Regions from separate parts of the Dechloromonas aromatica RCB genome, predicted to be linked through region 4. Evidence: riboswitches for the same ligand, from Rfam matches in the RefSeq annotation. Region 4 holds a riboswitch; each other region holds the start of a gene.
What was found. A riboswitch is a leader RNA that binds a small molecule or an ion and turns the genes downstream of it on or off. The one in region 4 is predicted to bind cobalamin.
Positions count from the first base shown of each region.

Region 1 (3,682 bases), 630 kb from region 4:
GCTGTACGGTGGCAATGCGATGGGCGGCGTGGTCAATTTCGTCACCCGCATGCCGACCCGCACCGAATTCGGCTTCAATGTCGGCTACGGTGATGCCTTCGAGACGGGCAAGGCACCGGCCGATGTCCAGAAAGCCTACCTCCATGCCGGCACCCGCCTGGAAAATGGCCTGGCGATCCGCTTCACCGGCAACTGGGCGCAAACCAACGGATATCGCAGCGAATGGGTTACTGGCAGTCGACCAACGGGCTCCAGAGGCGCTATTCCGACCAGCACGGAGCTCGGCGCCGGCACCTATTTGCTTGGCCAAAAGGGCGACAACACCTGGCAGGAACACGGCGCCTCGCTGAAGCTGGAACAGCGCGTCAGCACCGACACCTCCTGGCGTGCTGGCTGGCTGCTGCAGGACTACCACTATGGTTACGCCGCCCCGGAATCCTTCGTGCGTAGCAATGCCACCGGCGCCCCAATCTACAACGTTTCCTTCGCCGGTGGCGACAGCAACTACACCCGCCAGCTGTTCCATGCCGGCTTCGACACCAAGCTGGGGATCGGCCAATTGAACGTGCTGGCCAGCCATACTGCCGTGACGACCAATTCGTACATCATAGCAACGACCGGCAGCACAGCCTTTGGCGGCCCAGGCCGGATCAGCGACAGCCCATCGGAATCGACAGCATTCGACACCTACTGGAATGCCTCGCTCGGCGCCCATGACCTGACCGTCGGCTACGCCTACCGCCAGGACTCGGCCGACGCCAAGGATTACACCCTGAGCAACTGGGGCAATCCTGAATCCAAGACCGCGCTGTACTCGACTGCCTCCGGCAAGATGTACCTGCATGGCGCCTACCTTCAGGACAACTGGCAGCTTGCGCCAAGCCTGACCGTGCAGGGCGGCCTGCGCTACGACCACTGGCTCAACGCCAACGGCCAGAGCAGCGACCCGACGGGCAGCTACAGCTACGCCGAGAGAACTGCAGCCGCCTGGAGCCCGAAGCTCGGCGCCTCGTGGCGCGTGACCGATGCCTTCACGCTGCGCACCTCGGCCGGCAAGGCTTTCCATGCTCCAACGGTCTATGACCTATACCGCAGTTCGTTCAGCAGCTACCTCATTAGTGCCAACCCAGCGCTAACCCCCGAAACCGTCAAATCCTGGGAAGTGGGCAGCGACTGGCGCGCCTGGAACGGCGGCGAAATCAGGGCCACCTATTTCCACAACGAAATCGACGACCTGATCTACCTTGGTCCCAAGCAGACCGGCCCGGGCAACATCGTGGTTCGCAAACGCATCAACGCCGGCAAAGCCCGGACGAACGGTGTCACGCTCAGCGCCACCCACCATTTCGATGCCGACAACCGGGTCTTCGCCAACCTGACCTATACGCACAGCGAAATGCTGGAAAACAGCGCGTCGCCGTCGTCGGTCGGCAAGCGCCTGACCGGCCTGCCGGAAAAGCAGGCCAGCATCGGCTTCGAAACCCGCCGTGGCGACTGGCTGCTGTCCACCAGTGGCCGCTACGCCAGCAAGCAGTACGCCGACGACACCAATGCCGATACCGCTGCTGCTGTTTACAAAGCCTACGATGCTTATTTCGTGGTCGACAGCAAACTGAGCTATCGCTTCAACAAGAGCCTCAATGCCTCGTTGGCCGTCAGCAACCTGTTCGACCGGAATTATTTCTCCTATTACGCCGCTCCCGGACGAGCCTGGTTCGCCTCGCTGGCCTACAGCTACTAGGCAATGCAGCTATCTCGCTGTTATTAAAGTATTCCGCCATGTAAAATGGCGGCCGTCTCAGGTGCTGCGTACGGATTATCCAAGCGCAGTTAAACGGGAAAGCGGTGCGTCTCCAACGAGACCATGCCGCTGCTGCCCCCGCAACGGTAAGCAAGTGCGGACGTATCACAAGGCCACTGGGTGACCACCTGGGAAGGCGATACGTCAAGACTTGTGAGCCCGGATACCGGCCTGGAACACCCATTGGAAGTGCCACGGGGTGGTGGTGCCGGTTTCTCGACCAGCTGCCTCCCGCGCTTCCGTCTCAACGCATTCCGGCAGCGGGGACGTCTGCCGGGAAAGGAAAGCTCCGTGAAGCCGCAATATCTCGTTTTCTCCCTGCCCTTGTGCATTTCGAGCGTTTTCGCCCATGACGCCGCAGAAATGCCGGCGGTCGTCGTTTCGGCAACCCGCTTCGAGCAAATCGACTCCCGCCTGCCAGCCAATATCACCGTGATCTCTGCGCAGGATATTCGTCAGAGCCCGGCCAGCAATTTGCCCGACCTTCTGAAAACCCAGGCAGGTATCGGTGTCAGCGCACTTTATGGCAGCTTCGGCATCGATGCCAGCGTCGATCTGCGCGGCTTCGGCCCAGCCACTGCGTCGTTGAACACACTTATCTTGCTCGATGGTCAGCGCCTCAACCCCGCGGCTATGGAGTCGGTCAACTGGTCGTTGATCCCCTTGAACAACATCGAGAGAATCGAAATCATGCGCGGCTCGGGTACCGTGCTCTACGGTGACGGCGCCAGCGGCGGGGTGGTCAATATCATCACCAAGAAAGCGACAGGTTCGCAGCAGAATATTACGCTCGGCGCCGGCAGCAACGGGCTGCTCACCACCGATGCGCAACTGTCCGCTCGCGGTGAAAGCGCTCACATCAACCTGGCTGGACACTTCGCCGACACCAATGGCTGGCGCCAGAACTCGGCCGCCACCCAGACTTCGCTGGCCGGCCGAGTCGGCATTGATGGCAGCAGCGCCAAGGGTTTCGTCGACTTTTCCGGCTTCGATGAAAGCGCCAGGCTGCCGGGTGCTCTCTCGCAAGCCGACTACGATCAGCGCCCGCGCTACTCGAAAACACCACAGGATCACCAGCATCGCGACGGCTTCCGGATTCGCCCGGGCGTTGAAGCCGAAATCGCCCAGAATCTGTTGTTCAATGCCGAGTTTTCCTTCGACCAAGATAACTACGACTCGTACTCCGGCGTCTATCGCTCCACTTACGAGCGGGAGAAAGAGCACTGGTCCTTCACGCCTCGCCTGCGCTGGGCGCATGGCCTGCCCAGCCTGGCCGCCAGCGAGACCGTGATCGGTTTCGATCAGTACCACGGCGACTGGCGCTCAGTCAGCAACAGCGCACTGTTTGGCATTTCCCGCGCCCGCGCCGAGCAGGACAGCCAGGCCCTGTACCTGCAGAACCTGACCCACTTCGATGAGCACTGGGGCCTGATGCTCGGCGCCCGTTCGCAGCGCATGTGGCAAAGCGCCGCCGACAGTTCGATTCAGGGCGAAACCCAGCGCACGAAGAACGCCGGAGAAATCGGCCTGACGTATGCCGGCAGTCACTGGCAGGTCTATGGCAAGGTAGGCACCACCTTCCGTTTCGCCAATACCGACGAGCTGTTCGGTTACGACATCATGTCCGGAAACTCCGTGTTTTCCGCCAACCTGCGCCCCCAACACGGCACCATCAAGGAAATCGGCGCCTCTGCCCGCCGGGGTGACATATCGGTCAAAGCCGCGGCCTTCGACATGAAGCTGACGGATGAAATCCTGTTCGACAGCAATTTGTACACCAACATCAACACCGACCCGACCCAGCGCCGGGGCATCGAACTGGAAGCGCAATGGCAGGCCACCTCGAGCCTCGCCTTGCGCGGCAGCTATACCTATCTGGAC
Region 1 is NC_007298.1:4,326,692-4,330,373, forward strand. Features, by position in the region: gene DARO_RS20530 (TonB-dependent receptor) at 1-1,741, shown strand, start outside; cobalamin riboswitch at 1,784-1,990, shown strand; gene DARO_RS20535 (TonB-dependent receptor) at 2,093-3,682, shown strand, end outside.
Region 1: another riboswitch for cobalamin. It lies ahead of DARO_RS20535 (TonB-dependent receptor); the one in region 4 lies ahead of cbpA (modified peptide precursor CbpA).

Region 2 (3,682 bases), 300 kb from region 4:
GCGGCGTGCTGTCTACCACCTTGTCGATTTCGGCGCGGGCTTCGGTCAGGCGGTTCTGCTTGTGCAGGGAGCGGGCAACACCGGCCCTGGCCCAGGGGAATTCGTAATTTTCAAGGATGCTGCGATAGGCCTTTTCAGAGGCCTCGGCGTCGCCGCTGGCGAGCAGCACTTCCGCTTGCTGGCGCTGAATCTCGAAACGATACGGCCGTCCCGTCTCGCTGGTGCGTTGTGCCTCAAGGATGGCCAGCGCTCTGGCGTACTCCTGCTTGCGCTTTTCCTGATAATAAGCAGCGAAGAAATTTTTCTTGGCGATGATCCGATCCAGTCGCAGGACCAGCTTGTCTGGCGAGAACGGCTTGATGATGTAGTCGTCCGGGACCAGTTCGACGGCTGAAACCACCTGCTCGTAGGATTGTTCGCCGGTGACCATCATGAAAATGGTCTCGTCCGGCAGCAGGTTGAAGCGCCGCAACTCCTCCAGCAACTGCTGCCCGGAGCGGCCTTCGCCCAGCACGTAGTCGCAGAGGATGATGTCCGGTGAATTGTTGCGGATGCGATAGATGGCATCCTGATAATTGGAGGCAAATTCGACGGCGAAGGCACCGATGGTCTGGGCGATGGTGCGCAGCGCATCGCGCGCCTGCGGCTGGTCGTCGATGACGAGAAAACGCTTTTTGTTGTATTCGCTCATCAGGGCAGGCGCAATTCAAAACGGGCGCCGCCGAGGCTGCTGCCGTTGCTTAAGTGCAGGCTGCCCTGTTGCCCCTTGCGGGCGTGTAGCGCGGCCAGTCGGTCGGCGACCATCAGGCCGGTGCCGTGCGTCGGGGGCAGCGTGGCAAAACCGGGGCCGTCGTCCTCGACGCTGAGGACGAGCCAGCCGCCATCTTCCCTGGCGCTGAGGCTGATCCGGCTGCGGGCAAAGCGTCCGGCGTTTTGCACGGCATTGTTCAGCATGTCAGTGACCAGGTCGCGATCCAGCGGCCATTCGTCGAACACCTGGCAATCGACCGTCAAGGCGATATCCTGGCCGGCTAGATGGCTTTTCTGGGCAAGTACCACTTCTTCGCAGAGGTCGCCAACGAGCACCGGGGTGACACCCAGTGCGGCGTCGTGGCGAAGAATGCCGTAAGCCGCCAAGGTGCGGGACAGGCGGTTGCCTGCCGCTTCGATGGCGTAACGGGCTTCGCTCATTTTCAGGCCATGTTTTGCTTCGGCGGCGGCAATCAGCGATTCGGCGATGAACAGCTGGTTCTTCGCGTCATGTACGCCTGAAGCCAGGATGTCGAGCAATTTATGCATGTTTAGTCCCCTCCAAAGACATCTTGCGTGTCTATCTGCAACAAGGATACCGATCTTTTTGTCGAGATGCCTGCCTTCGGAGAAATGCATTCCGAATTGGCAGTCCGATCAGCCCGCGGTGGACTTGAGGCTGAGTGGCAGTCCGGCGGCGACCAGCGTGACCTGGTCGCAAACGGCGGCGACGCGCTGGTTCAGGCGTCCCTGTTCATCGGCGAAGAGGCGCGATACCGGATGCATCGGCACGATGCCCCAGCCGACCTCATTGGAAACCAGAATGATGCGGCCGGGCAGCTGCGGCAGCAGTTCGATCAGCGCGCTGGTTTCCGCGCGGAACAGCGGGCAGTCGATGGCTTCGCCTGCTTCAGCCTGTGCCGCGGCCTGGCCGGCGAACAACAGGTTGGACAGCCACAGGGTCAGGCAGTCGACCAGCACGCAGGTATCCGCCGCTGCCAACTCGCGCAGGCAGGCCGCCAGATGCAGTGTTTCTTCGATGCAGCCCCACTCGACCGGCCGGCGTTCGCGATGATGGGCCACGCGGCGGGCCATTTCGCCATCGAGCGCCTGGGCCGTGGCGAGGTAGGTCACCTTCAGTCCGGAGTCGTGGGCGCGTTGTTCGGCCAGCAGGCTCTTGCCCGACCGGGCACCGCCGAGAATCAGTTCTTTCATGGGCGGCATTTTGGGTGAAGGCCGGCCCGGCGGCAACCGGTATAATTTCGCCTTCGACAATACGGAACCCGGTGCGAGTCTGACTCAATTCCGGGGCGGGCCCGCCGCTGTAACCGGGGACCGATGCCGCAACAGCCACTGCAAACGGGGAAACAGACCCGGCGGGAAGGCGCGGCCAAGGGACGATCCGGAAGCCAGAAGACGTGTCGAAACTTCATTTCGAAGCCTGTGGACAGGGTTTCGCGGCAGCGTTGGCCAAACGTTGCCGCGAGGCCCTTTTACTTTTGGAGAATCGGATGCATTCGTTTGAAATTTCTATCCCGGACAGCGGACTTGAAACCGCCCTGCAAAACAAGATCGACCGCAAGACCAAGCCGCTCGGAGCGCTCGGGCTGCTCGAAAAGACCGCCAAAAAAATCGGCCTGGTCCAGCAAACGCTGACCCCGCAACTGAACAATCCGCAAATGCTCGTCTTCGCCGGCGACCATGGCGCAGCCAAGGCCGGTGTATCGGCCTACCCGCAGGACGTAACCTGGCAGATGGTCGAGAACTTCCTGGCCGGCGGCGCCGCGATCAACGTCTTCGCCCGGCAGAACGGCCTCGGCCTGTCGGTTGTCGATGCCGGCGTCGCTCACGATTTCGGCCAGCGCACCGGCTTGATCGATGCCAAGGTCGCGGCTGGCACGGCCAATTACATCGAGCAGGCAGCGATGACGCCTGCCCAGTGCGCGCAGGCAATCCAGAATGGCGCCGCCATCGTCCGCCAGCTGGCAGCAAAGGGCTGCAATGTCGTCGGTTTCGGTGAAATGGGCATCGGCAATACCGCCTCCGCTTCGTTGCTGACGCACTGTCTGACCGGCCTGCCGCTGGCCGAATGTGTCGGTCGCGGCACCGGGCTGGATGATGCCGGCCTGGCCCGCAAGCAGGATCTGCTCGAACAGGCCCTGATCCGCTACCGTAACGCCGGTGGCAACAACGATGCCGGCGCTGTGCTGGCCGAATTCGGCGGCTTTGAAATCGCCACCATGGTTGGCGCCATGCTGGCGGCAGCCGAAGCGAAGATGGTGCTGCTGATCGATGGTTTCATTGTCGGTTCGGCCGCCCTGATCGCTTCCCGTCTGGCGCCAGCGCTGCTCGACTACTGCGTCTTCTGCCACCGTTCCGCCGAGGCCGGCCATCGCACCCAATTGCTCGCCATGGGCGCCGAACCGCTGCTCGACCTCGGGTTGCGCCTTGGCGAAGGCACCGGCGCCGCGCTGGCCTACCCGCTGGTCCAGTCGGCGGTGAGCTTCCTCAACGAGATGGCCAGCTTCGAATCGGCCGGCGTGTCAGATAAAGAATGATCCGCCGCGAGCTCGAGTACTTCTTCGGCGCGATCCGCTTCTTCACGCGGCTGCCGGTGCCCGGCTGGGTCGGGCATTCGGCCGAGGCGCTGAATCACTCGGCTCGATATTTCCCCGCCGTCGGCCTGCTGGTTGGCGGCATCGGGGCGCTGGTCTATTGGCTGGCCCTGTACCTGTGGCCGCAGCCGGTCGCCGTCCTGCTCTCGATGGCAGCCACCATCTACGCCACCGGTGCCTTCCACGAGGACGGCCTTTCCGATACGGTCGACGGCCTCGGCGGTGGCTGGGAAAAGGCGCGCATTCTCGACATCATGAAGGACTCGCGCGTCGGTAGCTACGGCGTCGTCGCCATGGTGCTGGCGCTGCTCGGCAAG
Region 2 is NC_007298.1:159,949-163,630, forward strand. Features, by position in the region: gene DARO_RS00785 (tetratricopeptide repeat-containing response regulator) at 1-691, opposite strand, end outside; gene DARO_RS00790 (ATP-binding protein) at 691-1,299, opposite strand; gene cobU (bifunctional adenosylcobinamide kinase/adenosylcobinamide-phosphate guanylyltransferase) at 1,408-1,974, opposite strand; cobalamin riboswitch at 1,961-2,190, shown strand; gene cobT (nicotinate-nucleotide--dimethylbenzimidazole phosphoribosyltransferase) at 2,262-3,308, shown strand; gene DARO_RS00805 (adenosylcobinamide-GDP ribazoletransferase) at 3,305-3,682, shown strand, end outside.
Region 2: another riboswitch for cobalamin. It lies ahead of cobT (nicotinate-nucleotide--dimethylbenzimidazole phosphoribosyltransferase); the one in region 4 lies ahead of cbpA (modified peptide precursor CbpA).

Region 3 (3,682 bases), 1.4 Mb from region 4:
GGAAACCGACCCGGCCGTCGTCGTCATCGACGAAGCCGGCAAGTTCGTCATCCCGATGCTGTCGGGGCACCTTGGCGGGGCCAATGCCCTGGCCGGCCATCTGGCGACGGCGCTAGATGCCATCCCGGTGCTGACCACCGCCTCCGATGCGCGCCAGACGCTGGCCGTCGATCTGCTCGGTCGCGAGCTGGGCTGGACTTTCGAGGCGACGCACGACGAAATCGTCCGCTGCAGCGCCGCCATGGTGAACGATGAAGCCGTTGCGCTGGTTCAGGAGACCGGCAGTACCGACTGGTGGGCCGGACACGCCAATGGCCGCAGCGGGCCGTTGCCGGGCAACGTGACCTTGTTCAAGCGGCTGGAGGAAATCGATCCCAGCCATTTTGCCGCCGTGCTGTGGATCAGCGATCGTGAGATGCCAAATGCGCTGGCTGCCCGCCTGGCCGGCAAACGGGTGGTCTATCGCCCGGCGCAAGCCGTATGAAAATCACCCTCGGTCTCGGTTGCGACCGGAACACGCCAGCGAGCACCATCGCGCAGGCGATTGGCGAAGCGCTGGCGGCGGCCAATGCCACGCCAGCCGATGTAGCGGGCGTCGCGTCGATTGACCTGAAGGCCGATGAGGTCGGGCTGCTTGAAGTGGCCGCCCAACACGGATGGATGATTGATTTCCATCCGGCGGCAGCGCTGGCGGCGGTCGAGGTCCCCACCCCCTCGGAAACGGTCCGCAAATATACCGGCACCCCTTCGGTTTCGGAGGCGGCAGCCCTACTCGCTGCCCGTGCCGACCAGACCCATTTGATCATCGAAAAACACAAGTTGCGCGGCCCGGATGGGCGTAACGCGACTGTCTCCATTGCAAGGATTCCAGAATGAATGAAACTCAGACGAAAACCGGGAAAATCATGTTGGTCGGCCTCGGCCCGGGCAGCAACGACCACCTGACCGCTCGTGCTCGCGCCGCCATCGCCGAAGCCGACACGATCATCGGCTACGTTACCTATATCCGCTTGGTGGCCGATCTCGTGGTCGGCAAGGAAGTCATCAAGAAATCGATGACCGAGGAACTCGACCGGGCCATCGAGTCACTCGACCGGGCCCGCCAGGGCAAGAAGGTGGCCCTGATTTCATCGGGCGACGCCGGCGTTTACGGCATGGCCGGGCCGACCTTCGAAGTACTGTTCCAGGCCGGGTGGACGCCGGATTCGGACATTGAAGTCGAGATCATCCCCGGCGCTTCGGCGCTGAACACCTGCGCCGCGCTGGTCGGCGCCCCGCTGACCCACGATTTCTGCGCCATTTCCCTGTCCGACCTGCTGACACCATGGCCGACCATCGCCCGCCGGCTCGATGCGGTGGCCTATGCCGATTTCGTCGTTGCGCTGTACAACCCGAAAAGCGGTCGCCGCACCCAGCAGATCGTCGAAGCGCAACGCCTATTCCTGCGCCACCGCGATCCGAAAACCCCAGTCGCCATCGTCAAATCTGCCTACCGGCCGAAGCAGCGCATCGAATTCACGACGCTGGAAAAGATGGGCGAGGCTGACATCGGCATGCTGTCGACCGTACTGATCGGCAATTCCAACACCTTCATCAAACATGGCCTGATGGTGACGCCGCGCGGCTATGCGAACAAGTACGCCGTCGAGGCTGGCGAACGCAATACCCACGACGGCGAACAGGCTGGCCGCTCGCTGTCCACCGGCCTCAACGGCTGGATGGCGAGCATTCAGGCGAGCGGCAAGAGTGCCGCCGAACTGGCCATCGAGCACCGCCTGCCGGAGGACTACATCGCTGCCGTGCTGGCTAGCGAAGTCCCTGCGGAAGGCGAAGCGAACGAGATCGAGGCATGACGCCAGCCGGTGCAGAAATCGCACCGCTTTGAATTAATGGCTGCCGTCCGGCGCAGCAGAGATCGGTCGTTTTGCCGGACAAACAGCAACAGGTGTCTTTGGCTGATTCAACGGCCAAAGGTGAAACGGGAACGAGGTGCGTGGCGACTCGATAAAACGAGTGACCACAATGCCCCGGCTGCCCCCGCAACGGTAAGCGAGTGCGGAAGTGTCAAGGTGCCCCGGCATGGGGTCACCAGCCACTGGTTCGTCACGTGGCGTCCATAGGACGTGCGCGGTCGGGCCGGGAAGGCGACACTTCAAGACTTGCCAGCCCGGAGACCGGCCTGTTGCTTGGTGTCGCTGCGCTCTACGGTGTGGCGACGATATGCAATAGACCGTCTGCGGGGAAGCTGATGGCGGCAGTTGAAGCATGGCCCTGCGCCATGCCTTGTCGTCATCCGCAAGCTGACGGTAGAACATGGGAGTTCGACTCAGATGTCAAAAACAGGATTCAGTCTCCAGCCAGCGAGTGAGCCAGGCACCCCAGTCCATCCAGTCAGGCGACTCTCTTCCCTGGCACTGGCCCTGCTGTCGGCTTATGCCTTGCCGGCCATTGCCGCCGGCCTGCCGACGCTGCAGGAAGTCACCGTCAGCAGCGGCAGCAAGGACTTGATCGGTATCGCCGAAGCGGCCAGCGAGGGAACGGTCACGGCCAGGCAACTGGCCAACCGGCCCTTGCTCCGCCCGGCCGAGGTCATGGAAGTTGTACCGGGCATGGTGGTCACCCAGCATTCCGGTGATGGCAAGGCCAACCAGTATTTCCTGCGCGGCTTCAACCTCGACCATGGCAGCGACTTCTCGACACTGGTCATGGGGATGCCGGTCAACATGGTCAGCCATGCCCACGGCCAAGGCTACATGGACCTCAATTTCCTGATTCCCGAACTGGTCAGCACGGTCAAATACAAAAAAGGCGTCTATGGTGCCGAGGATGGCGACTTCGCCACCAGCGGCAGCGCCCGCATCGATTACCAGCGCAAGCTGAATGCCCCCTTTGTGGAACTTGGCCTGGGCCAGCACAATTACCGTCGGCTACTCGCGGCCGGCAGCAGCGAACTCAACGGTTTCAGCCTGCTCGCCGGCGTCGAGCTGGCCGGCAACAATGGCCCCTGGGAGCAACCGGAAAACCTGAGCAAGCAGAATGCGGTATTCCGCCTTTCATCCGGCACAGCGGCCAACGGTTTTGCCCTCACAGCCATGCTCTACAAGGCCGAGTGGACGGCCTCCGAGCACGTGCCGGAGCGCGCCATCAGCAGCGGTGAAATCGGCCGCTACGGCACGTTGGTCAAAAACGACGGTGGTCAGACTCACCGTTACAGTCTGTCCGGCGAATGGGCTACAACCGATGAAAAAGGTGCCACGCGAGCCAATTTATACGTCATCGACTACGGCCTCAATCTGTTCTCGGCACCCTCCGGTTATATCAGCGGTCTGGCCGGCGATCAGCACGAACAAGCCGACGAGCGCCTCGTCTGGGGCGGCGAGCTGCGCCATAGCTGGTTCCTCGGCCCGCAGTGCAAGGACAGCGAACTGATGGCGGGGATTCAGCTGCGCCAGGACCGTATCGCCAGCGTTGGGCTCTACAACACGGAAAATCGCCAGCGGACCAATACCGTGCGCGAGGACAGAATCACCGAAACGGCTAGCGGGCTGTTCATGGAGATCAAAACACAATGGCTGCCCTGGCTGCGGAGCAGTATCGGTGCACGCTACGACCAGATCCGGGCCGAGGTCATTGCGTTGGGCGGGGCCAACAACATGGAAAACGGCGGCGATGTGTCGGCCCA
Region 3 is NC_007298.1:1,812,734-1,816,415, reverse strand. Features, by position in the region: gene DARO_RS08700 (cobalamin biosynthesis central domain-containing protein) at 1-484, shown strand, start outside; gene DARO_RS08695 (cobalamin biosynthesis protein) at 481-876, shown strand; gene cobJ (precorrin-3B C(17)-methyltransferase) at 873-1,853, shown strand; cobalamin riboswitch at 1,927-2,197, shown strand; gene DARO_RS08685 (TonB-dependent receptor domain-containing protein) at 2,331-3,682, shown strand, end outside.
Region 3: another riboswitch for cobalamin. It lies ahead of DARO_RS08685 (TonB-dependent receptor domain-containing protein); the one in region 4 lies ahead of cbpA (modified peptide precursor CbpA).

Region 4 (3,682 bases):
GACAAGGCGATTGCCCTGCTGCCCAACCTGACCTCAGCCTGTGTCGGCTGCCACTTCTCGTATCGCACCCGATGAAATATCACGATCTGCGCGACTTCATGTCGCAACTGGAAAAGACCGGCGAACTGAAGCGCGTTGGCGTCGAGGTTGATACCTACCTCGAAATGACCGAAATCTGCGACCGCGTGCTGCGTGCCGAAGGGCCGGCCATCCTGTTCGAGAAACCCAAGGGGCACAGCATTCCCGTGCTGGCCAACCTGTTCGGCACGCCGAAACGGGTGGCGCTCGGCATGGGCGAGGAGTCGGTGCAGGCCCTGCGCGAAGTCGGCAAGCTGCTCGCCTACCTGAAAGAACCGGAACCGCCCAAGGGGCTGAAGGATGCCTGGGACAAGCTGCCGATCCTGAAGCAGGTGCTCAACATGGCGCCGAAGAAGGTGTCGAACGCGCCGTGTCAGGAGATTGTCTGGGAGGGTAAGGATGTCGATCTGTCGCGCCTGCCGATCCAGCACTGCTGGCCGGGCGACATCGCGCCGCTGATCACCTGGGGCCTGGTGGTCACCAAGGGGCCGCACAAGAACCGGCAGAACCTCGGCATCTATCGCCAGCAGGTGCTCGGCCCGAACAAGGTGATCATGCGCTGGCTGGCGCATCGCGGCGGGGCGCTCGATTTTCGCGAGTTCCAGCTGGCTAATCCCGGTCAGCCTTTCCCGGTGGCGGTGGTGCTCGGCTGCGACCCGGCGACCATCCTCGGTGCTGTGACGCCGGTGCCCGATTCGCTGTCGGAATACCAGTTCGCCGGCCTGCTGCGCGGTGGCAAGACCGAGCTGACGCAATGCATTGGTTCCGGGTTGCAGGTGCCCGCTTCGGCCGAGATCGTTCTGGAAGGCGTCATTCACCCCGGCGAGATGGCGCTTGAAGGGCCGTACGGCGACCACACCGGCTATTACAACGAGCAGGCCGAATTCCCGGTGTTCACCATCGATCGCATCACCATGCGCAAGAACCCCATCTACCACAGCACCTACACCGGCAAGCCGCCCGACGAGCCAGCGGTTTTGGGGGTCGCGCTCAATGAAGTCTTCGTACCGCTGCTCCAGAAGCAGTATCCGGAAATCGTCGATTTCTACCTGCCACCGGAAGGCTGCTCGTACCGGATGGCCATTGTCAGTATCAAGAAGGCTTACCCCGGCCACGCCAAGCGCATCATGTTCGGCATCTGGAGCTTCCTGCGCCAGTTCATGTACACCAAGACGATCATCGTGGTGGACGACGACATCGACATCCGCGACTGGAAGGAAGTGATCTGGGCAATGACGACGCGCATGGACGCGACGCGCGACACGACGCTGGTCGACAACACACCGATCGATTACCTCGACTTCGCCAGTCCGGTCGCCGGCCTCGGTTCCAAGATGGGACTGGACGCGACCAACAAGTGGCCGGGCGAAACGACCCGCGAGTGGGGTCGGCCCATCGTCATGGATGCCGATGTCAAGAAACGCGTCGACACAATGTGGCAGGAACTAGGCATTTAGGATGAATTGACCCACGACTCGCCGGCCTGAGAGAATCGGCGCTCCTGTTGGAATCGAAATACGGAACACGGTGCGAATCCGTGGCGGGCCCGCCGCTGTAACCGGGGACGAAGACTGCATGGTCGCTAGACCAGCCACTTGCGAGCTTGACTCCGCAGGGAAGGCGCAGCGCTTCGGCTGATCCGGAAGCCAGAAGACGAATCGATTCCTGACTGGAGCCAAGGCAAGGGCTCCGGCTGAGTACATGCAACCCGCGTGTACTCAGCCGGGGCCTTTTTTGTTTTTGTCTTCCCGAGGAGTGGAAAATGCCCAAGATCGTTTCTCAAGTCGCGTCCAATACCGTTGAAACCCAGCCGACCGCTGCCCAGCATGCGCAGCCGGTGGCCCCGACCATCGCCATCCGCAAGAGCTGCAACCCGGACGGCATCGGCCTCTCGCACTATGTGCTGATGGATCGGAAGGCGGCCAAGTGATCGCAGCAATCGCCGAGCGTGCCGCCCGCGGCACGCTTTTCCAAGCGCTCGATATCGGCCACCCGCTCTATGCCGCAGTCACTGATCCACAGACGGCCTTCTGGGCGCTGGTCGACAAGACCCGTATTCACGAAGCTGGCCGCGATCCGGCCCTGCTCGCCGCCTATGGCGCCATGGCCGAACTGTTTTCGCGGGAACTGCACGCCCTCCGTTTCGGCCTGAAGCCTTCCGGCGTCTATCTCAACCCGACCGAGCGCTGCAATCTCAATTGCACCTACTGCTATCTGCCCGATAGCCAGCGCAGCAGCGGCAGCCACATGCCGGTCGAGACGCTGCTCGCTTCGCTGGGCAAGCTGCGCGACTATTTCCGTTCGGTGATGCCGGCCGATCGCAAGCCGCGCGCCATCTTCCACGGCGCCGAGCCGCTGATGAACCAGGCCGCTGTATTCGCGGCGATCGATGCTTTCGCCGACGATTTCGTCTTTGGTCTGCAGACCAATGGCACGCTGCTCGACGATGCGGCGCTCGACTTCCTGACCTCGCGCAATGTCAGCATCGGCCTGTCGCTCGACGGCCCGGTCGCTGGCATTACCGATGCGACCCGCCGGACCTGGGGCGGCAAGAGCGTGCACGACAAAGTGCTGCGAGCCATGGAAAAGCTGCGTGGCTACGGTTCGTGGAGTGTCATCACGACCTGCACGACGGAGAATCTGCCCTACCTGACGCACATGGTCGAGCTGTTCCATGCCAACGAAGTGCCGACCTGCATGCTCAACACCCTGCGTTGCACCTTGCCCGGGGCGCGCGGCGTCAAGCCGGCCGATGGCGACATGGGCAAGGCCTTCTTCGCCGCCCTCGACCGGACCTACGAGCTTTACCAGGAAACGGGGCGCAAGCTGATGGTCGCCAATTTCGCCAATATCCTGATCGGCATCCTGGCCCCGACGGCGCGCCGGCTGATGTGCGACATCTCGCCCTGCGGCGGTGGCCGTGCCTTCTTCGCGCTGGCCGCCGACGGCAGCCTCTACCCGTGCAGCGAGTTCATCGGCCTGCCGCGCTTCAACGGCGGCAGCCTGCTGACTGGCGGGGTCGAGGCGGCGCTGGATTCCGCCGCCTTCCGTGAGGTGACGACGCGCGACGTCGATCGGTTCAGCCCCTGCGGCGATTGCGCGATCCGCCACTTCTGCGGCTCGCCCTGTCCGGCCGAAGCCTTCGAGATGAACGGCGGCATGGACAAGATCGGCGCCTTCTGCGATTTCTACAAGGAGCAGGTCAATTACGCCCTGCGCCTGATCGCCGATGGCAAGGCCGATGACTATCTGTGGGACGGCTGGGACGAGGGAACGGAAACCGTTTTTGTGATGAGTTGAGAAATGCCGGGCGGGCGCTTTAATATGACGCCCTTCTCCTGCTTTCAGGCACCGTCAGCCATGCATTCCCGTCTTGTCATTACCGCCACTGATCTGGCCGATCTCTGCCACGTTGAGGCCTTTCACGACCTGCTCGAGCATTACGCCCGTGATCCGATGGGTGGCGGTGACGGCCTTTCGGACTACGCCAAGGTCCATCTGGTCAGTACCTTGAAGGAAGTTCCGGGCTTTCATGGCGCGCTGGCCTGGCTCGACGGCAAGGCGGTCGGCCTGATCGACTGCTTCGCCGGCTTCTCCACCTTTG
Region 4 is NC_007298.1:456,345-460,026, forward strand. Features, by position in the region: gene DARO_RS02160 (cytochrome C) at 1-75, shown strand, start outside; gene ubiD (4-hydroxy-3-polyprenylbenzoate decarboxylase) at 72-1,535, shown strand; cobalamin riboswitch at 1,555-1,755, shown strand; gene cbpA (modified peptide precursor CbpA) at 1,841-2,008, shown strand; gene cbpB (peptide-modifying radical SAM enzyme CbpB) at 2,005-3,378, shown strand; gene DARO_RS02175 (GNAT family N-acetyltransferase) at 3,439-3,682, shown strand, end outside.